DNA from 2 places in the Bacillus sp. JZ109 genome. Region 2 is predicted to be linked to the other one. Evidence: a T-box and tRNA genes for the amino acid it is inferred to sense, from the RefSeq annotation. Region 2 holds a T-box; the other holds one or more tRNA genes.
The links. A T-box is a leader RNA that pairs with one kind of tRNA and senses whether it is charged. The one in region 2 lies ahead of valS (valine--tRNA ligase), so its partner is inferred to be a tRNA-Val.
Positions count from the first base shown of each region.

Region 1: it has a tRNA-Val gene. The T-box ahead of valS (valine--tRNA ligase) is inferred to sense a tRNA for this amino acid. The anticodon was not compared.

Region 1 is NZ_CP096388.1:1,065,460-1,080,203, reverse strand. Features, by position in the region: gene cotSA (spore coat protein CotSA) at 1-361, opposite strand, end outside; gene cotI (spore coat kinase CotI) at 551-1,624, shown strand; gene M1D94_RS05530 (TspO/MBR family protein) at 1,704-2,171, shown strand; gene glgP (glycogen phosphorylase GlgP) at 2,202-4,598, opposite strand; gene glgA (glycogen synthase GlgA) at 4,585-6,039, opposite strand; gene glgD (glucose-1-phosphate adenylyltransferase subunit GlgD) at 6,036-7,067, opposite strand; gene M1D94_RS05510 (glucose-1-phosphate adenylyltransferase) at 7,091-8,233, opposite strand; gene glgB (1,4-alpha-glucan branching enzyme) at 8,230-10,113, opposite strand; tRNA gene M1D94_RS05500 (tRNA-Glu) at 10,346-10,417, opposite strand; tRNA gene M1D94_RS05495 (tRNA-Ser) at 10,443-10,533, opposite strand; tRNA gene M1D94_RS05490 (tRNA-Asn) at 10,537-10,611, opposite strand; tRNA gene M1D94_RS05485 (tRNA-Ile) at 10,622-10,698, opposite strand; tRNA gene M1D94_RS05480 (tRNA-Gly) at 10,714-10,787, opposite strand; tRNA gene M1D94_RS05475 (tRNA-His) at 10,798-10,873, opposite strand; tRNA gene M1D94_RS05470 (tRNA-Phe) at 10,891-10,966, opposite strand; tRNA gene M1D94_RS05465 (tRNA-Asp) at 10,979-11,055, opposite strand; tRNA gene M1D94_RS05460 (tRNA-Met) at 11,067-11,143, opposite strand; tRNA gene M1D94_RS05455 (tRNA-Ser) at 11,161-11,253, opposite strand; tRNA gene M1D94_RS05450 (tRNA-Ile) at 11,260-11,336, opposite strand; tRNA gene M1D94_RS05445 (tRNA-Met) at 11,339-11,415, opposite strand; tRNA gene M1D94_RS05440 (tRNA-Ala) at 11,436-11,508, opposite strand; tRNA gene M1D94_RS05435 (tRNA-Pro) at 11,514-11,590, opposite strand; tRNA gene M1D94_RS05430 (tRNA-Arg) at 11,606-11,682, opposite strand; tRNA gene M1D94_RS05425 (tRNA-Leu) at 11,692-11,777, opposite strand; tRNA gene M1D94_RS05420 (tRNA-Gly) at 11,792-11,866, opposite strand; tRNA gene M1D94_RS05415 (tRNA-Leu) at 11,872-11,958, opposite strand; tRNA gene M1D94_RS05410 (tRNA-Lys) at 11,969-12,044, opposite strand; tRNA gene M1D94_RS05405 (tRNA-Thr) at 12,082-12,157, opposite strand; tRNA gene M1D94_RS05400 (tRNA-Val) at 12,190-12,265, opposite strand; rRNA gene rrf (5S ribosomal RNA) at 12,288-12,403, opposite strand; rRNA gene M1D94_RS05390 (23S ribosomal RNA) at 12,537-14,744, opposite strand, start outside.
Region 2 is NZ_CP096388.1:1,351,296-1,366,039, forward strand. Features, by position in the region: gene lon (endopeptidase La) at 1-920, shown strand, start outside; gene yihA (ribosome biogenesis GTP-binding protein YihA/YsxC) at 917-1,504, shown strand; gene M1D94_RS06865 (hypothetical protein) at 1,526-2,023, opposite strand; gene hemA (glutamyl-tRNA reductase) at 2,252-3,619, shown strand; gene M1D94_RS06875 (cytochrome c biogenesis protein) at 3,627-4,457, shown strand; gene hemC (hydroxymethylbilane synthase) at 4,490-5,434, shown strand; gene hemD (uroporphyrinogen-III synthase) at 5,424-6,212, shown strand; gene hemB (porphobilinogen synthase) at 6,209-7,183, shown strand; gene hemL (glutamate-1-semialdehyde 2,1-aminomutase) at 7,213-8,505, shown strand; gene spoVID (spore coat morphogenetic protein SpoVID) at 8,636-10,363, shown strand; gene cotN (spore coat protein CotN) at 10,396-11,421, shown strand; gene M1D94_RS06910 (hypothetical protein) at 11,440-11,631, opposite strand; T-box leader at 11,797-12,019, shown strand; gene valS (valine--tRNA ligase) at 12,079-14,721, shown strand.

The DNA of each region.
Region 1 (14,744 bases), 290 kb from region 2:
CCTGGCTGATTTTATCGTAAGCGAACATTTCATTGTGAACGCTTAAAATAAAAACAGCATCCGGCGCCTGTTTCTTCAATTTCGGAACCCAGCTTGGGCGATTACAAACATGCACAAGATCAAAACGGCTCTTTTTCAGCTCTGCTCCAACGGCTTCTTCATAACGGTCTTCATCCAAATGCACATAATGGACACCGTCTACCTTCTCTCTATCAGCGAGATTCGGATCTTTAATAGAAAACACAGTCACCTCATGTTTTTTTGCAATTAAAGGGGCAACCGCTTCGAGGTAGATTTGAATGGCGCCTCCTCGAACCGATGGGACAGGAAGCTTCTCTGTGGCGATCAGTGCTATTTTCATACATAGCCTCCATTCCTGCATGATTTTTAACTAGTTAGAATCATGATACGGCTGAACAAGCAACTTGTGCGGAATGGGACTGCCCTAAAAACAAAACGGGTAAACAACCAGATTCATCTATTAAATATAGTCAAATAACTCAATCATTTTTTCCTTTTGATTCATAAGGTAGGAGTAAAACAGGTAAGGATGTGTCCTTTAATGGCAGAAAACCATGAAGTCATTGAGGAGGGGAATTCATCAGAGCTTCCTTTATCAGCAGAAGATGCAAAAAAATTAACGGAGCTGGCTGAAAATGTGCTTCAAGGATGGGATGTGCAGGCTGAAAAAATAGACGTCATTCAGGGAAACCAGATGGCGCTTGTCTGGAAGGTCCACACAGACTCCGGCGCGGTTTGTCTAAAACGAATACACAGGCCAGAAAAGAAAGCGTTGTTTTCCATTTTCGCGCAGGACTATTTAGCAAAAAAAGGCATGAATGTTCCTGGCATACTCCCAAACAAAAAAGGCAGCCTATATTCTAAGCACGGCTCATTTCTATTTGTCGTATATGACTGGATCGAAGGAAGACCGTTTGAGCTGACTGTAAAGCAGGACTTGGAGTTTATCATGAAAGGCCTTGCTGATTTTCATACAGCTTCCGTCGGATATCAGCCGCCAAATGGCGTTCCCATATTTACCAAATTAGGTCGCTGGCCGAATCACTACACGAAACGATGCAAACAGATGGAAACGTGGAAGCTGATGGCGGAGGCGGAAAAAGAAGATCCTTTCTCACAGCTTTATCTTCAGGAGATAGATGGCTTTATTGAAGACGGGCTGCGCATCAAAGACCGGCTTTTGCAATCGACCTATGTTCCATGGACTGAACAGCTGAAAAAAAGCCCTAACCTTTGCCACCAGGATTACGGAACCGGGAATACACTCTTAGGAGAAAATGAACAGATTTGGGTCATCGACTTAGATACCGTATCATTTGATCTGCCTATTCGCGATTTGCGCAAAATGATTATTCCGCTTTTGGATACGACGGGTGTTTGGGATGACGAGACATTTCATGTCATGCTGAACGCATACGAATCCAGAGCCCCATTAACTGAAGAACAAAAACAAGTCATGTTTATAGATATGCTGTTTCCTTATGAGCTTTACGATGTCATTCGCGAAAAATACGTCCGCAAGTCTGCTTTACCGAAGGAAGAATTAGAATCAGCTTTTGAATATGAACGCATTAAATCAAACGCATTGCAGCAGCTGATTTAACCCCATCATTTCCCCCGCATATCGGGGGTTTGATCTTTATAAGATAAAGGGTAAATAAATACATGCGGAGGTTGCAAATATGAAAAAGATTGTCGGCGCTTTAGCCGTTTTTGTGATTACATATGCGCTGTTTTCAGCCGCGGGCTACCTGTTTCCTGTGGACCAAGAATGGTACAATTCATTGAAAAAACCGGACTGGACGCCAAGCGGAACTGCGATCGGCATCATTTGGGCCATCCTGTTTGCCCTGATTTCCCTTTCAGCAGCCATTGTATATGCTGCGTTTTCATTTAAAGGTGCGAAAAGCTTTTGGTTTACACTTTTGATAAATTACGTGCTCAATCAAGCCTTCAGCTATTTTCAGTTTACGCAAAAAAATCTGCTGGCTGCATCGCTTGACTGCCTGCTTGTCGCCATCACAGCAATCGTATTACTGATCATTGCCAAAAAATACAGCAGAGCCGCAAGCTATGTTCTTTTGCCTTATTTTTTATGGAGTGCATTTGCGACGTTCTTATCCTTTACAATCAATTCAATGAATCTGTGAACAAAAAAAGCCGCTTATACAGCGGCTTTTTCACATCATCGGCTTGATGCCCCAAATGTCCTTCGCATATTCCCGGATTGTGCGGTCGCTGGAGAAATATCCTGAATGAGCAATGTTTACAATCGAACGCTCAGACCATTTCCTTCGCTCTCGATAATCAGCTTGAATTCGCTCCTGTGCATCTGCATATGAGCTGAAATCCTTCAGCACAAAATACTCATCATTATGCGGAAGCAGCGAGTCAAAGATCGATTCAAATTCATCTGCTTCTCCTTCAAAAAAACCATTGATCAGCTGATCAGCTACCTGCCTGATTCTTCTGTCATGCTGATAATATTCCCTCGATCTATAGCCGCCGTTTTCCTGATACGATAGAACCTCATCCGCCTTTAAGCCGAACGTGTAAATACAGTCAGGGCCCACCCGCTCAAGGATCTCGATATTTGCGCCGTCATGCGTGCCGATCGTCAAAGCCCCGTTCATCATAAACTTCATATTCCCTGTACCAGACGCTTCCTTGCTTGCGGTTGAAATTTGCTCACTTACGTCTGATGCCGGAAAAATTCGCTCAGCCATAGAAACTCTATAATTTTCTAAAAAAACAACTTTGATCAGCTGTTTGACCGCCGGATCATAATTGACTTTTTCTGCGACAGAATGGATCAGCTTAATGATTTTCTTGGCATAATAATAGCTTGGTGAAGCCTTTGCCCCGAAAATAAAGGTTTGCGGGTAGATTGAAAACCCCGAATCCTCCTTGAGGCGGTTATACAAATACATAATGTGAAGAACATTCAGCAGCTGCCGTTTATATGCATGAAGCCGTTTCACCTGTACGTCGAATATGCTCTCAGGGTTCACAACCACCCCGGCCGTGCAAAAAATCAAATCGGCAAGCTCTTGTTTTTTCTTGCTTTTGTTGTTTTGAAACTGTTCAATAAATGCAGGATCAGTGGCGTACGGTTCTAAACGGATCAGTGATTCCGGCTGTTTGACCCATTCATCGCCGATCGCCTCTGTAATGATGGCAGACAAGCCCGGATTCGCTTTTAACAGCCAGCGCCTGTGGGCAATTCCATTCGTCTTATTGTTAAAACGATTCGGAAACAGCAAGTGAAAGTCGCGCATCTCCCTTTCCTTTAATATATCGGAATGTATTTTTGCAACGCCATTTACACTGTAGCTGCCTACTATGGCCAGATGAGCCATTTTGACAACACCATGCGCTGTAATCGCCATGTTCTCTATCCTTTTCCAGTCTCCCGGATACTTTTCCCAAACTGCGCGGCAAAACCTCTCATTGATCTCTTCAATAATCATGTACATTCGCGGGAGCAGCGGCTTAAACAAATGAATCGGCCATTTCTCGAGCGCTTCTGACAATGTTGTATGATTTGTATAAGAAATCGTATGTACAGTGATATGCCAAGCTTCTTCCCAGCCCATGTTCTCTTCATCGAGCAAAATCCGCATCAGCTCAGGCACCGCAAGCGCAGGGTGAGTGTCATTAATATGAATGCTCACTTTTTTATACAGGCCGGATAAAGATTTATGTGTTTTACGGTAATTGTTCACAATGCTTTTTAAGCTTGCGCATACTAAAAAATACTGCTGCTTCAGCCGTAAAATTTTCCCCTCATCATGGGTGTCATCGGGATATAAGAATTCAGAAACCGCTTCTGTTTCCCGCTTATAAGACAAAATATTACCGCCGTGATAATGCGCATAGGGCTCGGCGTTCCAGAGCCTTAACGTGTTGACAGTGCCCGTTTCATAGCCGATGATCGGGATATCATAAGGAACAGCGGTAACAATTGTCGCTTGCTCGTGGCGAAAATGCAGGCGCCCGCTTTTTTCTGTCATATGGACTTCGCCCCAAAACGGCACGTCCACTGCTTGATCCGCATTCCTTACTTCCCATACGTTCCCGTTTTTCAGCCATTGCTCAGGCAGCTCCACCTGATGTCCGTCTACAATTTTTTGCTCAAACAAGCCATGCTTATAACGTATGCCCATCCCGTGCCCTGGCAGGTTCAACGAAGCAAGAGAATCTAAAAAGCAAGCGGCCAAGCGGCCAAGCCCGCCGTTGCCGAGACCTGCATCGTTCTCTATCTGAAGAATTTCCTCTAAATTGATGCCGATTTCCTTTAAACCAGCTTCTACAACATCACGAACACCAAGATTCATTAAGTTTTGCTCAAGGAGCTGACCGAGCAGAAATTCGATTGATAAATAATATGTCTGCTTCCCGGAATTTGATCTGCTTTTTTCATTCGTTTCGATCCAATCAGCGCTGATATACTCTCTGACCATATTGCCCAACGTTTTATATTGATCCAGCTTGGCAGAATCTTTAAAGCTTTTTCCGCACGTCATTTCCAGACGCTTTAAAAATAAGTCTGCAAAGCGTTCTTTACTCGAGAACATCCCGTCCACTCCTTGTCACCTGCTCGAAAATACGCTGATACTCTTTAGCCGACTTCCCCCAGCTGTAATCTGCATTCATAGCGGTCTTCACGATGCTCTTCCATACATCCTGTTGGCGATAAAACGACAGCGCCCTTTCTATCGTAAATTTCAGATCATGCGCATTAAAGGCGGAAAACGTAAAGCCATTGCCCGTTCCCTCTTCCTCCTGATAGGCACGGACAGTGTCGTAAAGACCGCCCGTTTCCCTGACAATCGGAATGGCGCCATATTGAAGAGCAATGAGCTGCCCCAAACCGCACGGCTCAAATTTAGACGGCATCAAAAACATATCAGAGCCCGCATAAATTTGATGGGCTAGCGGCTCATCAAACCCGATATAAGCCCGGCACTTCTCATGAAAAGCAAATTCTGCATACCGGAAATAATTTTCAAATTCACGTTCTCCTGTGCCTAGCACAACCAGCTGTATGTCTTGCTCCTCAAGAAGTTCGTGCATAATTCTGCGGACAAGATCAAGCCCCTTTTGTTTAGTGAGCCTTGTCACCATACTGATCAGCGGAATATCGTTTTTCTCTGGAAGCCCCATCCGCCGCTGAAGCTTCGTTTTGTTTTCCAACTTGCATGCAAGATCCCCTGAATCGTATTGCGCCTCTATATAAGGATCGCTTTTCGGCTGATAGAACGTATCATCAATGCCATTTAATATGCCGGTTACATCATCTTCCCTATATTGCAAAACCTGTTCCAGCTGCTCACCATAATACGGCGTCATGATTTCATTTCTGTAAGTGGGGCTCACAGTTGTCACATGATCAGCCGCAATGATGCCCGCCTTCATAAAATTAACAAATCCGTTGCATTCTAACCTTTCATAATGAAAATGATCCATCTCAAGACCCAGCAAGTCATGTGTGACATCAGGAGGGAATATGCCTTGAAACTGCAGGTTGTGGATCGTGAGCACGCTTTTCATACGTTCATAAAAAGGATGTTTTCTGTACTCCTCTTTCAGCAAATAATTGACCATCGCTGTATGCCAATCGTGAGTATGAACAATATCGGCTGGAACATTCACAACTTTGGCAGCCTCCAGCACAGCTCTTGAAAAAAAGGCAAACCGCTCACCGTCATCATAATGCCCGTACAACGAATCCCTGTTGAAATAGTACTCATTGTCGATGAAGTAATAATTCACATCATCTTCGTCCATATGTTCAATTCCGCAATATTGCTGCCGCCAGCCGACAGCTACGGTGCACTCAGCCTTTTTCTTCATACGCTTTTTCCACGGCTCAGGTATTTGGCTGTACTTCGGCAGCATCACATATACTTCATTGCCTAATCGCGCAAGCGCCTTCGGAAGAGCGCCTGCTACATCGGCAAGACCTCCTGATTTAACAAATGGGGTGCATTCAGACACAGCAAATAATATCTTCAAGAATTCATCAGCTCTCCTTGCACCAAACCTTTTCTTAATACAAGCGGCTGGTCAGCTGTTCCAGCAGCTTCCGTCGCCTTGCCGATTTTAACGTCCTTATCAGAAATGACCTGCTCAAGAAGGCAATCCTCGCCAATCTGCGTTTTTTGCATAATAATGCAGTTTTTCAGCTTCGTTCCCTTTCCGACATGGACCGCCCTGAACAAAATGCAGTTTTCAACCTCTCCTTCAAGCACACAGCCGTTTGCCACCAAAGAATTTTTGACAGTGCTGTGTTTTCCGTATTTCGTCGGCGGTTCATCCTTCACTTTTGTGTAGATAGGCTGCTGCGGCAAAAACACCTGCTGCCAAAAACGGGGCTGAATGAGTTCCATACTGTGGGTATAATATTTTTCCACCGAATCAATAACTGCGGCATAACCTGAATATTCATAAGGGCAAATGGTCAAGGCGGAAGATTCCTTTTCAACAGCCTCCTGAATGGTTTTATAGCCTTTTTCGCTATGTCCGTGGATCAGATCCTTTAAAAGCGTTGTTGACATGATATAGATTTGCAGCGACTGGCCGTCCTGAAATACCTCGGTGACGTCGCAGCCAACCTCCTGGTGGCGTTTCAGCACATATTGAAATTGAATGTTGCATACGGTATGGCTGTTGGAGATAACAGCATATTGCTGAGTGCTTCTGTGGAAGTAATCTAGATGGTCCGAAAACTGGCGAAAGGAACCGAATTCATCGTATTCGTGATGAAGATGGGGAGACGGGAAAAAAAAGAGGCCGTCCTTTTTCCGGTGCAAATCCCATTCCTTACCCGCCCCAAGGTGATCCATGAGCGAACGGTAACGATACTTCGGAAAAATTGCAACACTCCTAATATCCGCATTCACCATGTTGGAAAGCATAAAATCAATCAGTCGGTACCTGCCGGCAAAAGGGATCGCCCCGAGCGACCGCTGTGCTGTTAAATCCTGAAGAGAATGCTTATATGTGGTTTCATCTATAACACCTAACATTTGATTATTGAACACTGACTCTGCCCCCTCTTCAGTAATTAAATCAATTCTTTTTCTACAAATTCCTCTGAAACGAGCAGCACCTCTTCAATGTCTTTTTCGGAGCGAATCACTGCGCCATCCGGCAGCACCATCCCATTAGGAACAATGGCATTTTCAATGACTACATGCTCCCCAATCGTCACATCCGGCATTATGACGGATGATGTAACAGTCGTATGCTTACCGACAGTCACACCTTGAAAAAGAACGGAGTGAGACACATTTCCATATACAACACAACCTTCGTTCACAAGCGAATCTTGAACCTGCGCATCAGATGAAATAAATTGCGGAGGCTGATTTGGATTGACGGAGTAAATTTTCCATTTGCGTTCAAACAGCTTCAGCTCCGAGTCCTCTTTTAACAAATCCATATTGGCTTCCCACAAGCTCTGCACCGTTCCGACATCCTTCCAATATCCCTTGAACGGATAAGCAGAAAGCTTCTTTTTCTCCTCCAAAAGCAGAGGAATAATGTCTTTGCCGAAGTCGTGGCTAGAATAAGGGTTTTGATCGTCCATCTCAAGATACTGTTTCAAAAGCGGCCAATTGAATATATAAATTCCCATTGAGGCAAGATTGCTCTTAGGGAATTTGGGCTTTTCATCAAAATGTGTGATCGTCCCATCTGGATTGGCCTTCATGATGCCGAATCGGCTTGCTTCCTCCCAGCCCACTTCGATGACAGAGATGGTCACATCTGCTTTCTTTTCAATGTGATAATCAAGCATTTTGCCGTAGTCCATTTTGTATATGTGATCTCCTGATAAAATCAGTACATACTCAGGATCATACTGATTCAAATAATTGAGATTTTCATAAATGGCGCTTGCCGTCCCTTTATACCATTTGACTTCTGATGACTCGGCATAAGGGGGTAAAACCGTCACGCCGCCATTATATCTATCCAGGTCCCATGCACTGCCGATCCCAATATAGGAATTCAGCTCAAGCGGCTGATATTGTGTTAAAATCCCGACTGTGTCTATGCCTGAATTAGAACAGTTGCTTAGGGTAAAATCAATAATCCTGTATTTTCCCCCGAAAGATACAGCCGGTTTGGCCATATTTTTTGTTAATCCGCTGAGACGGCTGCCCTTCCCGCCGGCAAGGAGCATGGCTACACATTGTTTTTTCATCTTTTTATCTCTCCTCTTTTTTTAACCGCCCGTAAAATCGAGATGCCGTAAGGGGGGATGGTCATCGTGATATAACACGGTTTATGATGAAGTGCTCCCTTTTTAGCCGATAACGGCTTTTTGTTGATTTGCCCTGAGCCTCCATATGTTTCACTGTCACTGTTAAGCACTTCAATGTATTGAGTGAAAAAAGGAACTCCAACATCATATTGATGATAGACCACGGGTGTAAAATTACAAATGATGACAAGCGCCTCACCGTGCTTTTTGCCATAACGAATAAAAGAAAAGATTGATTGTTCGTCATTATGGACATCAATCCATTCAAACGATTGTGCACGATGGTCATGCTCATAAAGGATTTTGCTTTTTTGGTAAAAGCGGAGAAGATCTTGCGTAAAAACGCTGGCTTTCTGATGCATGGGGAAGGAGTCCAAAAACCAATCAAGCTGTTCTGTATCTTTCCATTCATCAAATTGGGCAAACTCTGATCCCATAAAGATCAATTTCTTTCCGGGATGCACTGTCATATAGCCCAGCAAAAGCCGATACTGGGCAAATTTCTGCCAGTAGTCGCCAGGCATTTTATTGAGAAGTGATTTTTTTCCGTATACGACTTCGTCATGAGAAAACGGCAATACAAAATGTTCACTAAACGCATATAGTAATGAAAAAGAGATAAGCTGATGACAATGCCGCCTTTCTTCGGGCGGCGTCTCCATGTATTTCAGTACGTCATTCATCCATCCCATATTCCATTTATAATGAAAACCAAGCCCCCCTTCCTCAACGGCACCTGTCACTTGAGGCCATTCTGTAGAATCTTCCGCAATCATCATCACATGTGGATATGCCTCTCTCATGGTTTGATTGAGTTTTTTTAAAAAATCAACAGCATATGGATTCGTGTGGCGTTCATCCTGATTTGGCCAATACAGGATATTAGCCACTGCATCAACCCTAAATCCATCTATATGATAGAATTCCGCCCAGTACAACGCATTCGAAATTAAAAAACTATGAACTTCCGGTTTCCCCAGGTCAAAGTTTGCCGTACCCCATAACCAGTTCTCCCGATCACGTTCTTCTTTGTATTCATAAAGCGGTTCTCCATCAAACATATAAAGGCCATGTGCATCTTTACAAAAATGTCCGGGGACCCAATCCAAAATGACTCCGATATTTTGTTGATGACATTCATCAACAAACTTCATCAGATCATGCGGCGGGCCAAACCTGCTTGTCGGGCTGTAATACCCCGTTCCTTGGTACCCCCATGAACGATCATATGGATGCTCATACACCGGAAGCAGTTCAATATGGGTAAACCCATGCTCCTTGATATAAGGGATAAGCGTCTGACTTAATTCTTTATAGGAATAATGCCTGCCATCAGAATGCTTCTTCCAAGACCCAAGATGCAGTTCATAAATGAAAACAGGTTTTTCATACAGCGTCTTAGCCTTCTGTTTCTTTTGCCATTTTTGATCTTGCCAGCTGTACCCTTCCAAATCGTAAGTAAGTGACGCTGTGTTTGGTCTGACTTCTGAATAAATAGCGTATGGATCTGCCTTCAGCCTGATCTCACCGTTATTCGTCACGATTTCATATTTATATCGTTCCTTTTCTCCTATACCTGGAATAAATAACGTCCAAATGCCATTATCATTCACTCTGTGCATCACATGCTCTTCTCCAGACCAGCTGTTAAAATCTCCAGCCACTCGTACTTCCGACGCATGAGGCGCCCACACACAGAATTCATATCCGCTTTTGCCATTCAGCTCGCGGTAATGCGAGCCAAACAGCTGATAGCTTTTAAACAGACTGCCTTCGTGAAAAAGATAAACATCATGTGCTGTCAGGCTGGCAGCGGCCATGTAATCATCCTTTCTGACATCATAGTTTTCATTTATAGTATTTATTCGAAGAAATAAAAAAAAGCCCTTTCCTGAAAGCGCTTATACTTATAGACAATTAACTTCATTTTCTGAAGAAAAACGAAATATATGGAGATTTTTGTAGTCTGTTTTTAAAATAAAGAACAAAATCTAAGACATATCATGATTTATAAAAACAAAAAAACCTTGCAGGATATGCAAGGCTTCTGGATGACCCGTACGGGATTCGAACCCGTGTTACCGCCGTGAAAGGGCGGTGTCTTAACCGCTTGACCAACGGGCCGATAATTATGATATCTGTAATCATATGGCGGAGAAGGAGGGATTTGAACCCTCGCGCCGCTTACACGACCTACACCCTTAGCAGGGGCGCCTCTTCAGCCACTTGAGTACTTCTCCATTTGGCTCCACAGGCAGGATTCGAACCTGCGACCGATCGGTTAACAGCCGATAGCTCTACCACTGAGCTACTGTGGAACAAAAGTCATGGTGGGCCTGAATGGACTCGAACCATCGACCTCACGCTTATCAGGCGTGCGCTCTAACCAGCTGAGCTACAGGCCCATGACGACATAGAAATGGAGCGGGTGATGGGAATCGAACCCACGACATCAGCTTGGAAGGCTGAGGTTTTACCACTAAACTACACCCGCAATTTTTATTTGGGGCGATTGATGGGAATCGAACCCACGAATGCCAGAGCCACAATCTGGTGCGTTAACCACTTCGCCACAACCGCCAAAATATATTGATAAATGGTGGCTCGGGACGGAATCGAACCGCCGACACACGGATTTTCAGTCCGTTGCTCTACCAACTGAGCTACCGAGCCTAAGTATTTAAATGGCGGTCCGGACGGGACTCGAACCCGCGACCTCCTGCGTGACAGGCAGGCATTCTAACCAACTGAACTACCGGACCATTTTAAAATTTGGTTGCGGGGGCAGGATTTGAACCTGCGACCTTCGGGTTATGAGCCCGACGAGCTACCGAACTGCTCCACCCCGCGATGATTAGGAATATGTATGGCGGAGGAAGAGGGATTCGAACCCCCGCGGGCTTTGACACCCCTGTCGGTTTTCAAGACCGATCCCTTCAGCCAGACTTGGGTATTCCTCCGTATAGTGGTGGACCTTGTAGGACTCGAACCTACGACCGGACGGTTATGAGCCGTCTGCTCTAACCAACTGAGCTAAAGGTCCATTGGTAGCGGCGGAGGGGATCGAACCCCCGACCTCACGGGTATGAACCGTACGCTCTAGCCAGCTGAGCTACACCGCCAAATATTTTTTGAAATCAAGTGGAGCCTAGCGGGATCGAACCGCTGACCTCCTGCGTGCAAAGCAGGCGCTCTCCCAGCTGAGCTAAGGCCCCAAGAATGGTCGGGAAGACAGGATTCGAACCTGCGACCCCATGGTCCCAAACCATGTGCTCTACCAAGCTGAGCTACTTCCCGATTTCATATAGATCATGGCGCGCCCGAGAGGAGTCGAACCCCTAACCTTTTGATCCGTAGTCAAACGCTCTATCCAATTGAGCTACGGGCGCAACACTTAATGCCGAGGGCCGGACTTGAACCGGCACGGTAGTCACCTACCGCAGGATTTTAAGTCCTGTGTGTCTGCCAATTCCACCACCCCGGCGTGGATGGTATAGTTGGAGCGGAAGACGGGATTCGAACCCGCGACCCCCACCTTGGCAAGGTGGTGTTCTACCACTGAACTACTTCCGCAGAAATGGTGCGGATGAAGGGACTTGAACCCCCACGTCTGTAAAGACACTAGAGCCTGATTCTAGCGCGTCTGCCAATTCCGCCACATCCGCAACATGTAAATGGTGAGCCATGAAGGACTCGAACCTTCGACCCTCTGATTAAAAGTCAGATGCTCTACCAACTGAGCTAATGGCTCTTCTTACAAGAGACTTGAATATTATATCATATAAAAGTGGTGCCGGCAAGAGGACTTGAACCCCCAACCTACTGATTACAAGTCAGTTGCTCTACCAATTGAGCTACACCGGCATATATGTAAAACCGATATGTATAATGAAAAATGGTGGAGGATGACGGGCTCGAACCGCCGACCCTCTGCTTGTAAGGCAGATGCTCTCCCAGCTGAGCTAATCCTCCATACTTGCACTAACGTGCAATTGCTTGGCGGCGTCCTACTCTCACAGGGGGAAACCCCCGACTACCATCGGCGCTGAAGAGCTTAACTTCCGTGTTCGGTATGGGAACGGGTGTGACCTCTTCGCTATCGCCACCAAACAAATGCCTTCAGGATGAAGGTACTGGGCGTTTCTCACAGGATGTGAGAGCCCTTAGCGGAGTTTCCTTACCTTCCGCCTTTAGAGAGGTGTTCTCTCAAAACTAGATAACAGGTGTGACATCATTCAAAAATATGGTTAAGTCCTCGATCGATTAGTATCTGTCAGCTCCATGTGTCGCCACACTTCCACCTCAGACCTATCAACCTGATCATCTTTCAGGGATCTTACTTCCTTGCGGAATGGGAAATCTCATCTTGAGGGGGGCTTCATGCTTAGATGCTTTCAGCACTTATCCCGTCCGCACATAGCTACCCAGCGATGCCCTTGGCAGAACAACTGGTACACCAGCGGTGCGTCCATCCCGGTCCTCTCGTACTAAGGACAGCTCCTCTCAAATTTCCTGCGCCCGCGACGGATAGGGACCGAACTGTCTCACGACGTTCTGAACCCAGCTCGCGTACCGCTTTAATGGGCGAACAGCCCAACCCTTGGGACCGACTACAGCCCCAGGATGCGATGAGCCGACATCGAGGTGCCAAACCTCCCCGTCGATGTGGACTCTTGGGGGAGATAAGCCTGTTATCCCCGGGGTAGCTTTTATCCGTTGAGCGATGGCCCTTCCATGCGGAACCACCGGATCACTAAGCCCGACTTTCGTCCCTGCTCGACTTGTAGGTCTCGCAGTCAAGCTCCCTTGTGCCTTTACACTCTGCGAATGATTTCCAACCATTCTGAGGGAACCTTTGGGCGCCTCCGTTACCTTTTAGGAGGCGACCGCCCCAGTCAAACTGCCCACCTGACACTGTCTCCCCGCCCGATAAGGGCGGCGGGTTAGAAGGTCAATACAGCCAGGGTAGTATCCCACCGATGCCTCCACCGAAGCTGGCGCTCCGGTTTCCAAGGCTCCTACCTATCCTGTACAAGCTGTACCAACATTCAATATCAGGCTGCAGTAAAGCTCCACGGGGTCTTTCCGTCCTGTCGCGGGTAACCTGCATCTTCACAGGTACTATAATTTCACCGAGTCTCTCGTTGAGACAGTGCCCAGATCGTTGCGCCTTTCGTGCGGGTCGGAACTTACCCGACAAGGAATTTCGCTACCTTAGGACCGTTATAGTTACGGCCGCCGTTTACTGGGGCTTCAATTCGCACCTTCGCTTACGCTAAGCGCTCCTCTTAACCTTCCAGCACCGGGCAGGCGTCAGCCCCTATACTTCGCCTTACGGCTTCGCAGAGACCTGTGTTTTTGCTAAACAGTCGCCTGGGCCTATTCACTGCGGCTCTCTCGGGCTTGCACCCTAACAGAGCACCCCTTCTCCCGAAGTTACGGGGTCATTTTGCCGAGTTCCTTAACGAGAGTTCTCTCGATCACCTTAGGATTCTCTCCTCGCCTACCTGTGTCGGTTTGCGGTACGGGCACCTCTCACCTCGCTAGAGGCTTTTCTTGGCAGTGTGGAATCAGGAACTTCGCTACTATATTTCGCTCGCCATCACAGCTCAGCCTTATGGGAAACGGATTTGCCTATTTCCCAGCCTAACTGCTTGGACGCGGATATCCAATACCGCGCTTACCCTATCCTCCTGCGTCCCCCCATTGCTCAAATGGTGAGGAGGTGGTACAGGAATATCAACCTGTTGTCCATCGCCTACGCCTTTCGGCCTCGGCTTAGGTCCCGACTAACCCTGAGCGGACGAGCCTTCCTCAGGAAACCTTAGGCATTCGGTGGAGGGGATTCTCACCCCTCTTTCGCTACTCATACCGGCATTCTCACTTCTAAGCGCTCCACCAGTCCTTCCGGTCTGGCTTCACAGCCCTTAGAACGCTCTCCTACCACTGTTCGAAGAACAGTCCGCAGCTTCGGTGATACGTTTAGCCCCGGTACATTTTCGGCGCAGAGTCACTCGACCAGTGAGCTATTACGCACTCTTTAAATGGTGGCTGCTTCTAAGCCAACATCCTGGTTGTCTAAGCAACTCCACATCCTTTTCCACTTAACGTATACTTTGGGACCTTAGCTGGCGGTCTGGGCTGTTTCCCTTTCGACTACGGATCTTATCACTCGCAGTCTGACTCCCAAGGATAAGTCATTGGCATTCGGAGTTTGACTGAATTCGGTAACCCGGTAGGGGCCCCTAGTCCAATCAGTGCTCTACCTCCAAGACTCTTACCTTGAGGCTAGCCCTAAAGCTATTTCGGAGAGAACCAGCTATCTCCAGGTTCGATTGGCATTTCACCCCTACCCACACCTCATCCCCGCACTTTTCAACGTGCGTGGGTTCGGGCCTCCATTCAGTGTTACCTGAACTTCACCCTGGACATGGGTAGATCACCTGGTTTC
Region 2 (14,744 bases):
CGGCGAACAATTTGGCCACAATTCCGGGTCCGCTCAGAGACAGAATGGAAATTATTAATATCGCAGGTTACACAGAAATAGAAAAACTTGAAATCGTAAAGGATCACTTGCTTCCAAAGCAAATCAAAGAACACGGGCTGAAGAAAAGCAACCTGCAGCTGCGTGATCAGGCGATTCTTGATATTATCCGCTACTATACGAGAGAAGCTGGTGTGAGAAGCCTTGAACGCCAGCTTGCCGCGATTTGCCGTAAAGCTGCAAAAGCCATTGTTGCTGAAGAGCGAAAACGGATTACGGTTACTGAGAAGAACCTTCAAGACTTTATCGGAAAACGTATTTTCAGATATGGACAAGCTGAAACAGAGGATCAGGTTGGTGTAGTGACAGGGCTTGCTTATACAACCGTTGGCGGAGATACGCTGTCGATTGAAGTATCGCTTTCTCCGGGGAAAGGGAAATTAATCCTGACAGGAAAGCTCGGAGATGTTATGAGAGAGTCTGCTCAGGCTGCATTCAGCTATGTGCGATCCAAAACAGAAGAACTTGGCATTGAACCTGACTTTCATGAGAAGTATGATATTCATATACATGTACCAGAGGGTGCGGTGCCAAAAGATGGTCCGTCAGCCGGTATTACGATGGCAACAGCGCTTGTTTCTGCTTTAACGGGACGGGCGGTTTCGCGTGAAGTTGGCATGACTGGGGAAATCACGCTTCGCGGGCGCGTGCTGCCGATCGGCGGCTTAAAGGAAAAAGCGCTTGGCGCACATAGAGCGGGATTAACGACCATTATTGCGCCTAAAGATAATGAAAAAGATATAGAGGATATTCCGGAAAGCGTCAGGGAGGGGCTGACATTTATATTGGCGTCCCACTTAGACGAGGTTTTGGAACATGCCTTAGTAGGAGAGAAGAAATGAAAGTCACAAAGTCAGAAATCGTGATCAGTGCAGTAAAACCGGAACAGTACCCTGAAGGGGGGCTTCCGGAAATCGCATTGGCCGGAAGATCGAACGTAGGAAAATCGTCTTTTATCAATTCATTAATCAATCGCAAAAATCTTGCGAGAACGTCATCAAAGCCGGGAAAAACACAAACGCTTAATTTCTACATTATCAATGATGAGTTGCATTTTGTGGATGTGCCGGGCTACGGTTTTGCCAAAGTGTCAAAGTCTGAGCGTGAAGCATGGGGCAGAATGATTGAAACCTATATCACGACACGCGAGGAATTAAAAGCTGTGGTGCAGATCGTTGATTTGCGGCATGCGCCATCTAATGATGATGTACAGATGTATGAATTTTTAAAGTATTACGGCATTCCTGTTATTGTTATCGCTACAAAGGCGGATAAGATCCCGAAAGGCAAATGGGACAAACACGCGAAGGTTGTCCGACAAACATTAAATATTGATCCGGAAGACGAGCTGATTCTCTTTTCCTCAGAAACGAAAAAGGGAAAAGACGAAGCTTGGGGAGCGATCAAAAAAATGATAAACCGGTAGAGGATCCTCTACCGGTTTTATTTATCGTATAGATTTTTTTCGTTTTATCAATAATAACAATAAACTGATTCCAATAAAGACAAACGGCCAATACTCCTTCAGAAGCGCTGTTGGAATATGCGCAGACTCAAGCCATGCCATAATTTGTTTGAAAAAGTACAAAAACAGGGAAAAACAAATCATCGACACAGCTTCATATACATATTCTTTTTTTTGAACGGCTGAAACGAGAAGTGAGAAGCCGATCATAAAGAGGAGCATTTCAAAATCATCCGGCCACCATACCCATTTCGGCTTGGCAAAAAAGTGTAAACCGATCCCGAAGAGAAGCAAACCGATAAAAAAATGGGGTGTAACGGCTTCTTTTTTTCCTTGATATACAAAGGCTGCGCCTAACAGCATGAGGAGAACAGGCCATTGATCCTGCCCTGAAAACAGTTCGGCTTGACCGCTTTCTAGCCATGCATATACAGAAGCGGCAAGCAGCAGACAAGGGAATAAAATTGATTTTTGTTTCATGCTATCACCTTCTTGTTTTTTAGAGCTGATGTGTAGTAAATTTCTGCTGTTTTTGGTATTGTCAATAGGAATGCTTCTTTTCCCTGAAGCTTTTTCTAATATAGCATAAGAATTTTAAAATCTGTTCACATTTTGTGAAAGAAACTATGTTATAATTATTATAAATAATGAGTTCTATGTTAGAATGATTATAAATTAAGATTGGGTGTTGGGGGTGTAATTAGAGCGATGCATATACTTGTTGTGGGAGTAGATTATAAATCCGCCCCTATTGAGATACGTGAAAAAGTAAGTTTTCAGCCGAATGAGCTGGCAGAAGCAATGATGCAGCTGAAAGAAGAGAAAAGCATTCTTGAAAACATCATTGTATCAACCTGCAACCGCACTGAAATTTATGCGGTAGTCGACCAGCTCCATACCGGCCGTTATTATATAAAAAAGTTTTTAGCTGATTGGTTTCAATTAAGCAAAGAAGAGTTGTCACCGTTCTTAACGTTTTATGAGAGCGATGCTGCTGTTGAGCATTTATTCCGTGTAGCCTGCGGACTTGATTCTATGGTGATTGGCGAAACGCAGATTCTCGGACAGGTACGCGACAGCTTTAAAACAGCTCAGCAAGAAAAAACGATCGGGACTATTTTTAATGAGCTGTTTAAGCAGGCGGTTACAGTGGGCAAACGAACTCACGCCGAAACAGACATTGGCTCAAATGCGGTGTCAGTAAGCTATGCTGCAGTTGAACTTGCTAAAAAAATCTTCGGAAATCTTTCAAGCAAGCACATATTGATTCTCGGTGCGGGAAAAATGGGCGAGCTTGCTGCGGAAAACCTGCACGGACAAGGAATCGGCAAGGTCACTGTCATTAACCGAACATACTTGAAAGCGAAGGAGCTTGCAGACCGTTTCTCAGGTGAAGCGAGAAGCTTGAATCAGCTTGAAAGCGCGCTTGCGGAGGCTGATATTTTAATCAGTTCAACCGGTGCAAGTGAATTTGTCGTGTCCAAAGAGAGGATGGAAAACGCGAATAAGCTTCGCAAGGGACGTCCGCTGTTTATGGTCGACATTGCCGTGCCTAGAGATCTTGATCCGGCGCTGAATGATCTTGAAGGTGTTTTTCTTTATGATATCGACGATCTGGAAGGCATTGTAGAAGCGAACATGAAAGAGCGGAGAGAAACAGCTGAAAAAGTTGAACTGTTAATTGAAGAAACCATTGTGGAATTTAAACAATGGATGAATACACTTGGTGTTGTGCCGGTTATTTCTGCATTGCGCGAAAAGGCGCTTGCCATCCAGTCAGAAACGATGGACAGCATTGAGCGTAAGCTGCCTCACTTAAGCACAAGAGAGAAAAAACTGTTGAACAAACACACCAAAAGTATTATTAACCAAATGCTTCGTGATCCGATTTTAAAGGTGAAAGAGCTTGCTGCAGATGCTGATTCTGAAGAAAAGCTTGCGTTGTTTATGCAGATTTTTGATATTGAAGAAGCTGCGGGCCGTCAAATGATGAAAACCGTTGAAAGCAGCCAGAAGGTCCACTCTTTTAAGAAGGCTGAATCAAAAGCGGGCTTTAGCCCACTTGTAAGTGAGTGAAAGCTGAATGATTGATACTGCAATGGCAAGACTTAATGAGGGGACAATCGTCATTTACGCGTTAAGTGTACTCTTTTATTTTATAGATTTTCTTCAACACAACCGGAAGGCTGGAAAAATGGCCTTCTGGTTGCTTTCTATTGTCTGGACTCTGCAAACCGTGTATTTGGCCTATTTTATGTGGGTGACGGGGCGGTTTCCGGTATTAAATGTGACGGAGGCGCTTTATTTTTATGCCTGGGTGCTTGTCACGCTGTCACTGGTACTGACAAAGCTTTTACGTGTTGACTTTATCGTGTTTTTTACAAATGTTATAGGATTTTCTATGATCGCCATTCACACATTTTCACCGACAGAGCAGCAGTCAGCTGCTTTTTCCGGGCAGCTTGTATCCGAGCTTTTGGTGATTCATATTACAATGGCGATTCTTTCATACGGCGCTTTTTCCCTTTCTTTCGTTTTTTCTGTGCTATATATGTTTCAATATCATCTGCTGAAAAAGAAAAAGTGGGGAAAATGGCTGTTGAGAATAGAAGATTTATCTAAGCTTGATTATATGGCGTATGTTTTAAATGTCATTGGGGTTCCGATGCTGCTGCTGAGTTTGATTCTCGGCGTCATATGGGCATATGTCTCACTAGAAACGCTGTATTGGTTTGACGCCAAAGTGCTTGGTTCGTTTGTCGTCCTGCTGCTGTACAGCTATTATCTTTATATCAGGCTGATTAAAGAGCTGCAAGGAAAGGTCGCTGCACTGTGGAATACGGCTTGTTTTCTGGTGCTGATGATCAATTATTTCCTGCTTGGAAGCCTGTCGCAATTCCATTGGTTCAGTTAAACGATGTCCCAAGCAGATTCGGGAGGAAAGAAATGATGAGAACGATTAAAGTAGGTTCCAGACGAAGCAAACTCGCTATGACTCAAACAAAATGGGTTATTCAAAAACTGAAGGAAATCAATCCTTCGTTTGCTTTTGAAATTAAAGAGATCGTGACAAAGGGCGACCGGATTGTCGATGTTACACTCTCAAAAGTGGGTGGAAAAGGGCTGTTTGTCAAAGAAATTGAACAGGCGCTTTTAAACGAAGAGATTGATATGGCAGTGCACAGCATGAAGGACATGCCTGCTGTTTTGCCTGAAGGCCTTGTGATCGGCTGCATTCCTGAACGGGAGGACCCGCGTGATGCCCTTATTTCAAAGAATCGCGTAAAGCTTTCAGAAATGAAGGAAGGTGCTGTCATTGGCACAAGCAGTTTAAGAAGAAGCGCGCAGCTTTTGATTGAGCGCCCTGACCTTACAATTAAATGGATTAGAGGTAATATAGATACAAGACTTCAAAAGCTGGAAACAGAGGATTATGACGCGATTATTTTAGCGGCTGCCGGCCTTTCTAGAATGGGGTGGAAGCAAGATGTCGTAACCGAATTCCTTGAGCCAGAGCGCTGTTTGCCTGCTGTGGGGCAGGGAGCACTGGCGATTGAGTGCCGAGAATCGGATGAAGCGCTGTTGGCGTTGTTTTCTCAGTTTACAGATGAATATACAAAACGAACTGTCTTAGCGGAACGTGCTTTTTTAAACGCGATGGAGGGCGGCTGCCAGGTTCCGATCGCGGGCTACTCCGTGTTAAATGGACAGGATGAAATTGAAATGACAGGTCTTGTCGCTTCACCTGACGGCAAAATCATTTTTAAAGAAACCGTCACCGGAAACGATCCGGAGGAAGTAGGAAAGCGCTGTGCCGCTCTTATGGCTGACAAAGGAGCAAAAGATTTAATTGATCGTGTAAAACGGGAGCTTGATGAGGATGGAAAATGATTTTCCGTTGAAAGGAAAAACAGTGCTTGTCACCCGGAATAAGGCACAGGCAACATCATTTCAGCAAAAAGTGGAGGCGCTTGGCGGTAAAGCTGTTTTAACCTCTTTGATTACGTTTCGCCGCGCTTTGCCGAATGATGTTGCGGAACAGGTAAGAGAGGATCTTGCCGCGCCAGGCTGGCTTGTTTTTACAAGTGTGAATGGGGCAGACTTCTTTTTTTCTTATCTGAAGGAAAATCAGCTTATTATGCCTGCGCATAAAAAAATTGCAGCCGTCGGTGAAAAAACCGCCCGCCGTTTAAAAACGCATAACGTATCGGTTGATGTGATGCCACAGGAGTATATTGCTGAACAATTGGCTGACGCTCTTAAGCAGCATGCTGAACCGGGGGAGCCCATTACCGTGATGAAAGGGAATTTGTCACGTGATGTGATAAAACAAGAGCTTGTCCCGCTCGGTTTTGAAGTAAAGGAATGGGTTCTCTACGAAACGATTCCGGATGAAGAAGGCATTGAGGAACTGAAAGACGTTGCGGGTCAATATTCCTTTGACTATGTAACATTTACGAGTTCATCAACCGTACATACGTTTATGCATGTCTTGGGAGAAGAATTAAAAAAGTGGAAGGCGAATGGGACGGCCTGTATCAGCATTGGACCTTTAACAAATGATGCCCTTCTGACGTACGGCATCACATCGCATACGCCTGATACATTTACAATAGATGGCATGCTTGAATTAATGTGCAGCATGTCAAGAGAGGAAGAGAGAATATGAGTCAATCATTTAATAGACACCGCCGCCTGCGGACATCAAAAGCAATGAGAGAAATGGTAAAGGAAACACGTTTGCATCCATCAGATTTTATTTATCCGATTTTTGTCGTTGAAGGGCTGGAGGGCAAAAAAGCTGTTCCGTCAATGCCTGATGTTTACCATGTATCATTAGATTTATTGAAGGATGAAGTAGCGGAGCTGGTCAAACTGGGCATTCAATCTGTTATCGTGTTCGGCATCCCGGAAGAAAAAGATGATTGCGGAACACAAGCGTACCATGATCACGGAATTGTCCAAAAAGCCATCACAGAAATTAAAGATCACTTCCCTGAAATGGTTGTTGTCGCTGACACGTGCCTGTGCGAATACACAGACCACGGCCATTGCGGACTGGTCAAAGACGGGGTCATCCTCAATGATGAATCGCTGGAGCTTTTGGCGCAAACGGCTGTCAGCCAAGCAAAAGCAGGTGCGGATATCATTGCGCCATCAAACATGATGGACGGATTTGTTACAGTGATCAGAGAAGCACTTGATAAAGAAGGATTTGTCAATATTCCAATCATGTCTTACGCTGTGAAATATTCAAGTGAGTTTTACGGTCCGTTCCGTGATGCAGCAAACAGCACACCGCAATTCGGAGACCGCAAAACATATCAGATGGACCCTGCCAACCGTATGGAGGCACTCCGCGAAGCACAATCAGATGTCGAGGAAGGCGCGGACTTTTTGATTGTCAAACCTTCGCTTTCTTATATGGATATCATGCGTGACGTAAAAAATGAGTTTACTTTGCCGCTCGTCGCTTATAATGTAAGCGGAGAGTATTCAATGGTGAAGGCTGCAGCGCAGAACGGCTGGATCAAAGAAAAAGAAATTGTGTTGGAAATTTTGACAAGCATGAAGCGCGCGGGTGCCGACCTGATTATTACGTATCATGCGAAAGACGCAGCGAAATGGCTTGCGGAGTAATTTTATTCAGTTGACAGGAGTTGAGGCAGATGAGAAGCTATGAAAAATCAAAAACGGCTTTTAAAGAAGCGCAAAAACTCATGCCGGGCGGTGTGAACAGTCCCGTTCGCGCATTTAAATCGGTAGACATGGACCCGATTTTTATGGAGCGCGGAAAAGGCTCGAAAATCTTTGATATTGACGGGAATGAATATATTGACTACGTCTTGTCATGGGGGCCTTTAATTTTAGGGCATACAAATGACCGCGTCGTAGAAAGCCTCAAAAAAGTGGCTGAATATGGGACAAGCTTCGGTGCTCCGACTGAAGTAGAAAATGAACTGGCTAAGCTCGTCATTGATCGTGTGCCATCTGTAGAAATTGTACGAATGGTAAGCTCCGGAACAGAGGCTACAATGAGTGCCCTCCGTTTGGCAAGGGGCTATACGGGCCGCAACAAGATTTTAAAATTTGAGGGCTGCTACCACGGACACGGCGATTCTCTCTTGATTAAAGCTGGTTCAGGTGTTGCCACTCTCGGACTGCCTGACAGCCCGGGGGTGCCTGAAGGCATTGCGAAAAACACCATCACCGTTCCGTACAATGATTTAGAAAGTGTAAAGCTTGCTTTCCAGCAATTCGGTGAAGACATTGCGGGAGTCATTGTAGAGCCAGTTGCCGGAAATATGGGTGTTGTTCCGCCGCAAGAAGGTTTCCTGCAGGGTCTGCGTGATATCACTGAGCAGTACGGCTCCCTGCTGATTTTTGATGAAGTGATGACTGGCTTCCGGGTCGATTATAACTGCGCTCAAGGCTACTTCGGCGTAACGCCTGATCTGACTTGTTTAGGAAAAGTAATCGGGGGCGGACTTCCTGTCGGCGCTTATGGCGGAAAGGCAGAAATCATGGAGCAGATCGCTCCAAGCGGCCCGATCTATCAAGCTGGTACATTGTCAGGCAATCCGCTTGCGATGACGGCTGGCTTAGAGACATTGAAACAGCTGACACCTGATTCCTACAAGAATTTCATCAAAAAAGGCGACAGACTGGAAGAAGGAATTTCAAAAGCTGCCGAGGCTCATGGCATTCCGCATACCTTTAACCGTGCAGGTTCGATGATCGGTTTCTTCTTTACAAACGAACCAGTCATCAATTATGAAACAGCGAAATCATCTGATTTGAAGCTGTTCGCAAGCTATTATAAAGGGATGGCAAATGAAGGGGTATTCCTTCCGCCATCACAATTCGAAGGTCTTTTCCTCTCAACGGCCCATACTGATGAAGATATTGAAAACACAATCCAGGCAGCTGAGAAAGTATTTGCTGAGATCAGCCGCAGATAAGAGTGAAAACCGGTATCAAGGACTCCTTGTGCCGGTTTTTTCGTGCTCTCCCACTCATATTTTCTCCAGTTCATACATACACCTTTAGTGACATCTAATTTTAAGGATTAGATGAAAGGAGGATATGAACTTGCCGCAAAATCATCGATTGCAATTTTCTGTAGAAGAATCGATCTGTTTCCAAAAAGGACAGGAAGTTTCTGAACTGCTTTCTATTTCATTAGATCCTGATATTAGGGTTCAGGAAGTAAATGATTATGTATCAATCATAGGATCGCTTGAACTTACAGGTGAGTACAACATAGATCAAAACAAACATACCGAAGAGATTTATACAGATAAGCGGTTTGTTGAACAAGTCAGAAAGAGAGAGGATGGAAGTGCGGAACTGACTCACTGTTTTCCTGTGGATATTACCATTCCGAAAAATAAAGTGAGCCATTTACAGGATGTCTTTGTCTTTATTGACGCATTTGACTATCAATTGACGGATTCGCGCATTTTAACAATTCAAGCTGATTTAGCGATCGAAGGGCTTTTGGACGATACGCAAGACAAAGAGCCGGAGATACCTTTATATGAAGCTCCTGCGGCATTCAGGGAGGAAGAGCTTTCAGAGCCGCCGGCACATAGTATAGTAGAAGAACCGGGTGCATCATCGGCAGAGGAAGCAGTTCTTCAGCATGAACCGCCAGCCGAACCGCCAGAACTTTTTATCTCGAAAGCGGGCCTCCGTGAAGAACTGGAGACAGAAAAAGCAGAATCTGAGCCGCCTGAATCGGTTGCTTCAGAACCAGAGGCCAGAGAAGATGTGAAAGAGGAAGACGAGTCAGAAGAGCTTGCTGTGCCGGAAACGGAGGTTCGTGTTGAATCGGAAAAAGCAGAATCTGAGCCAGAACCTGATCATTCAGAAATAGAGATTCAAGAGATCGTTAAAGCAAAAAAAGAAACGGCTGAGCTGGCAGCTGCAATAGCGGATGTTCGTGAAGAAGCAGACTCTTCAGCGGAGACTGAGCTTCGTGAACACGCCGGAGCAGAAGAATCGCCTGCTTTGGAAGCTGAACTTCATTCAGAGACTGTGATTGCAGAGGAAAAAGAGGAAACAACAGTGTCTCCAAATCATGAATATGCGCTGCGCCAAGAGGCTCAAAATGAAGAAGCAGCTCAATCGGATCAGGCTGATCCTGCGCTTTGCCAAGAAGAGGCGGAAGCGGATGAAGCTTTGGAGAGTGTATCAGAGGCCGCTCTCTCCATAGAAGATAGCAGAGAAACAGCTTCAGCTGTATATGTGGAGAATGACAAAGCCGATTTACATTTCCATTTCAATCAAAAAACAAGCTCGGAGGAGGCATCTCAAGAAGAATTGCCTGAACCGGCATACCGTACCTTCCTGCCTGAACAAGAAGAGGAGGATTCTTTTTATTCAGCGCCTAAGCTGCTGGAGGAGGAAGAACAAGAGGAAGAGAGCTTCGAAATTGAAGTGAGAAAAACACCATCAGCTGAAGAGCCTAAGGAAGAAACACCTTTTCAATCCTTCCAGCTGCCTGAATCTTCTGAGACTGAAAGGAAGGAAACGGATGCTGTTCCTAGGGTTGCTCCTGCTGCTGAAACGAAGGAACCTCAAACAAAGGAAAGTGATAATTCTCTTTATTTAACAAAACTCTTTACAAAAGAAGCGGATGAGTTTTCGAGAATGAAAATTTGTATTGTGCAGCAGGAAGATACGATCGAGCGTTTATGCGAACGGTATGAAATTACATCCCAGCAGCTGATCAGGATGAATTCTTTAGCCTTGGATGATGAATTAAAAGCAGGACAGATTCTCTATATTCCTCAATATAAAAATAGCCATGCGTAAACCGTAAGTGATCGGAAAATGTGGTGAATGAAATGGAAGATACCCAATCGGTTCTTCAGGAATACGGACTGACTGCTCGATTTATTGAGCCTGTCAGTCCTCTTGTTTGGAAAGTGTATACAGACTACGGCATATTTGCCCTGAAAAAATTGAAAGAAGGTCGCGGCAAGCATTTTACAGATCATATGGTGGCGATTGAGGAAAAAGGCTTTCGTTCATTCGTTCCCGTTTACAGAACAAATAGCGGTGAGTTTTTCTCAGCAGGCATACAATACGGAGATACCTACTATTTAATGCCTTGGCTCCAATTTGACCAAGAGGAAGAACGGGATCAGAAACATGCTTATTTATTTAGAGAAACAGCCCGTCTTCACGAGAGAACCGCGCAGGAACTAAAGGTTAGACGTGATGAGATTGAACGTTATTACGGGCAAACGAAAAAAAAGTGGGAACAAGATAAAATTTTCTATGAGCAGTTTGTGGATAGAGCGGAGAAGGAGTGGTACCTTTCTCCTTTTGAACTCCAGGCCATAACCTATTTTTCAGAAACCATTTCCGCGGTGAATTTTGCGCTGGAACGGTTGGAGGACTGGTATGAGTCTGCAAAGGAAAAGGACGTTTCAAGGGTTGTAATGAACCACGGCAGCCTGTCTATACACCATTTTCTGTATAATGATGCCGGGACCGGATATTTTACAAACTTCGAAAGAGCATCTGTCGGTCCGCCGCAAAACGACCTGCTCGGCTTTTATACAAAAATGTTCAGAGGCTTTCCGAAAGCTTGTCCGGAATGCGTCGAATGGTTTTATGGATATACGAAATCATTCCCTCTGCGTGAAGCGGAAGTCAGCCTTTTTCTCAGCTATATGGCATATCCGGCAGCCATGTACAAGGTGCTGAACGGTTATCAAACTGGGAAAAGACAGCATGAAAAAGAGGAATGTACACAATTATTAAAGGCTTATTGGCAAATGAAAAATATAGAGCCGTTTGTGATGAAAATCCATCAGATTGAACAAGAGAAAAAATTTCAGGCTGAAAACGAGTCCACGTCTTAATGGCGCGGACTTGTTTGTTTATATCCATTCTAAATGAAGGGCGCAAGCTAAAAAGATTAGGATTGCGAGCAGCAAAACATCAAAGGTTGTCGGAAAGAAAATGGTTCTGATTCCTTGAAAAATCGTAATGGGAATAATCACTTGTGCGGATACAAGCCGAATTTGCCTTACCCATGGCGGCAGCGAATAAGAGCTGAAACGTTTCTTCACGGTGCATCCTCCTCTACGCATTTACAAGCATCATATGTAAACTTGGGCAATAGGTGCCTGCCCATCTGTATAGAAAGCGGTGTTTTTGGAAAAGATGATTGACGAATCAAAAACACTTTTACTATAATAAAGAACATAAATAATGTATACAATGAGCTGATAAATACACCTGCTTAGAACGGGAAGAGTACAAAAAAGGCGCATGCAGAGAGAGAAGCCGTTTGCTGAAAGGCTTCTTATGTTGTCTGATTGGAAGGTCGCCCGGGAGCATAATTTCTTGAAAGAAGAGTAGAGAAATTCGGGAAACACCCGTTATCCGTTATAAGTGCATGAACTGATAGAGTTCATGAAAAAAGGTGGTACCGCGAAAGAGCTTTTCGTCCTTTTACAGGGATGAAGAGCTCTTTTTTCGTTCTCAGCCATTTTTAAACATGCTGGAGGGTTATGATGGAAACGAATGAACAAACAATGCCGACGAAATATGATCCGGCAGCGGTTGAAAAAGACCGATATGATTTTTGGCTAAAAGGCAAATTTTTTGAAGCGGGTAGTGACCAGACAAAAGAGCCATACTCTGTTGTCATCCCGCCGCCAAACGTAACAGGAAGACTTCACCTTGGCCACGCATGGGACACAACGCTGCAAGACATTGTAACAAGAATGAAACGCATGCAGGGCTATGATGTGCTGTGGCTTCCAGGCATGGACCACGCCGGCATCGCGACACAGGCTAAAGTGGAGGCGAAACTTCGTGAAGAAGGCAAATCCCGCTACGATTTAGGCCGTGAAAAATTCCTCGAAGAAACGTGGAAGTGGAAGGAAGAATATGCTGACTTTATTCGCAGCCAGTGGGCGAAATTAGGTCTTGGCCTAGATTATTCCCGTGAACGTTTTACGCTGGATGAAGGCTTGAGCAAAGCGGTAAGAGAAGTATTCGTTAAGCTTTATGAAAAAGGCCTGATCTACAGAGGCGAATATATTATTAACTGGGACCCAGCGACAAAAACAGCCCTATCCGACATTGAGGTGATTTACAAGGATGTTCAAGGCGCGTTCTATCATATGAGCTATCCGCTTGCTGACGGTTCAGGCTCAATTGAAATTGCGACGACACGTCCTGAAACAATGCTCGGTGATACAGCTGTTGCCGTTCACCCTGAAGACGAGCGCTATAAACACCTTATCGGAAAAACGGTGATCCTGCCGATTGTAAATCGTGAAATTCCGATTGTCGGTGATGACTATGTTGATATGGAATTTGGTTCAGGTGCCGTGAAAATTACGCCTGCTCATGATCCGAACGACTTCGAGCTTGGCAACCGCCACAATTTAGAACGCATTCTTGTCATGAATGAAGATGGCACGATGAATGAAAATGCTCTGCAATATCAAGGTATGGATCGTTTTGAATGCCGCAAAAAGCTCGTGAAAGATTTACAGGAGGTGGGAGTTCTCTTCAAGATCGAGGATCATATGCACTCTGTCGGCCATAGTGAACGAAGCGGGGCTGTTGTGGAGCCTTATCTTTCTACACAATGGTTTGTGCGCATGCAGCCGCTTGCTGATGCAGCGATTGAGCTGCAAAAGAAAGAAGAAAAGGTCAACTTTGTGCCTGACCGTTTCGAAAAAACGTATTTACACTGGATGGAAAACATCCGCGACTGGTGTATCTCCCGTCAATTGTGGTGGGGTCATCGTATTCCTGCCTGGTATCATAAAGAAACGGGCGAGCTATATGTCGGGCTTGAAGCGCCGGAAGACAGCGAAAATTGGGAACAGGATACAGACGTACTGGATACATGGTTCAGTTCTGCGCTATGGCCTTTCTCCACAATGGGCTGGCCTGATGTAACGGCTGAAGACTTTAAACGCTACTATCCGACAGATGTTCTCGTGACAGGGTACGATATCATTTTCTTCTGGGTATCACGCATGATTTTCCAAGGCATTGAATTTACAGGCGAGCGCCCGTTCAAAGATGTTTTAATCCACGGCTTAATCCGTGACGAGCAAGGCCGGAAAATGAGTAAATCTCTTGGCAACGGTGTCGACCCGATGGATGTGATTGACAAGTACGGAGCCGATTCTCTGCGTTATTTCCTTGCGACTGGAAGCTCTCCTGGCCAGGATCTGCGCTTCAGCTATGAAAAAGTGGAATCGACCTGGAATTTTGCCAATAAAATTTGGAACGCCTCTCGTTTTGCATTAATGAATATGGATGGCATGACGTACGATGAACTTGATCTGTCAGGCGAAAAGTCAGTCGCTGACAAGTGGATTTTAACGCGATTAAATGAAACGATCGAGCACGTGACCCAGCTTGCTGATCGATATGAATTTGGTGAAGTAGGACGCCATTTATATAACTTTATTTGGGATGATTTCTGTGATTGGTATATTGAAATGGCGAAGCTTCCGCTTTATGGAGAAGACGAAGCGGCTAAGAAAACTACCCGTTCCATCCTTGCTTACGTACTTGATCAAACGATGCGTCTGCTCCATCCGTTTATGCCATTCTTAACGGAGGAAATTTGGCAGCACCTTCCTCACCAAGGGGAATCGATTACAGTAAGTCAATGGCCTGTAGTAGTGCCGGAGCATACCGATACTGAAGCGGCAGCTGACATGAAGCTTCTTGTTGAGCTGATCCGTTCTGTGCGCAATATCCGCAGTGAAGTCAATACGCCAATGAGCAAGCAGGTTGAACTGTACATTAAAACAAGCACAGACGAAATAGCAGCCCGCCTCGAAGCGAACCGTTCATATGTTGAACGCTTTACGAATCCGAGCGTGCTTAAAATCGGCACCGATATTGAGGCTGTTGATAAGGCGATGACGGCCGTTGTCTCAGGAGCAGAGGTTATTCTTCCGCTTGAAGGCTTAATCAATATTGATGAAGAAATTGCCCGTCTGCAAAAAGAATTTGATAAACTGACAAAAGAAGTTGAGCGTGTCCAAAAGAAACTTGGAAATGAAGGATTTATGAAAAAAGCGCCTGCACACGTAATTGATGAAGAACGTGAAAAAGAAAAAGATTATGTGGCGAAGCGTGACGCTGTTCAAAAACGAATGGCTGAGCTGAAGGGTTAATGAAAAGCCGGGGCGGTTTCTAG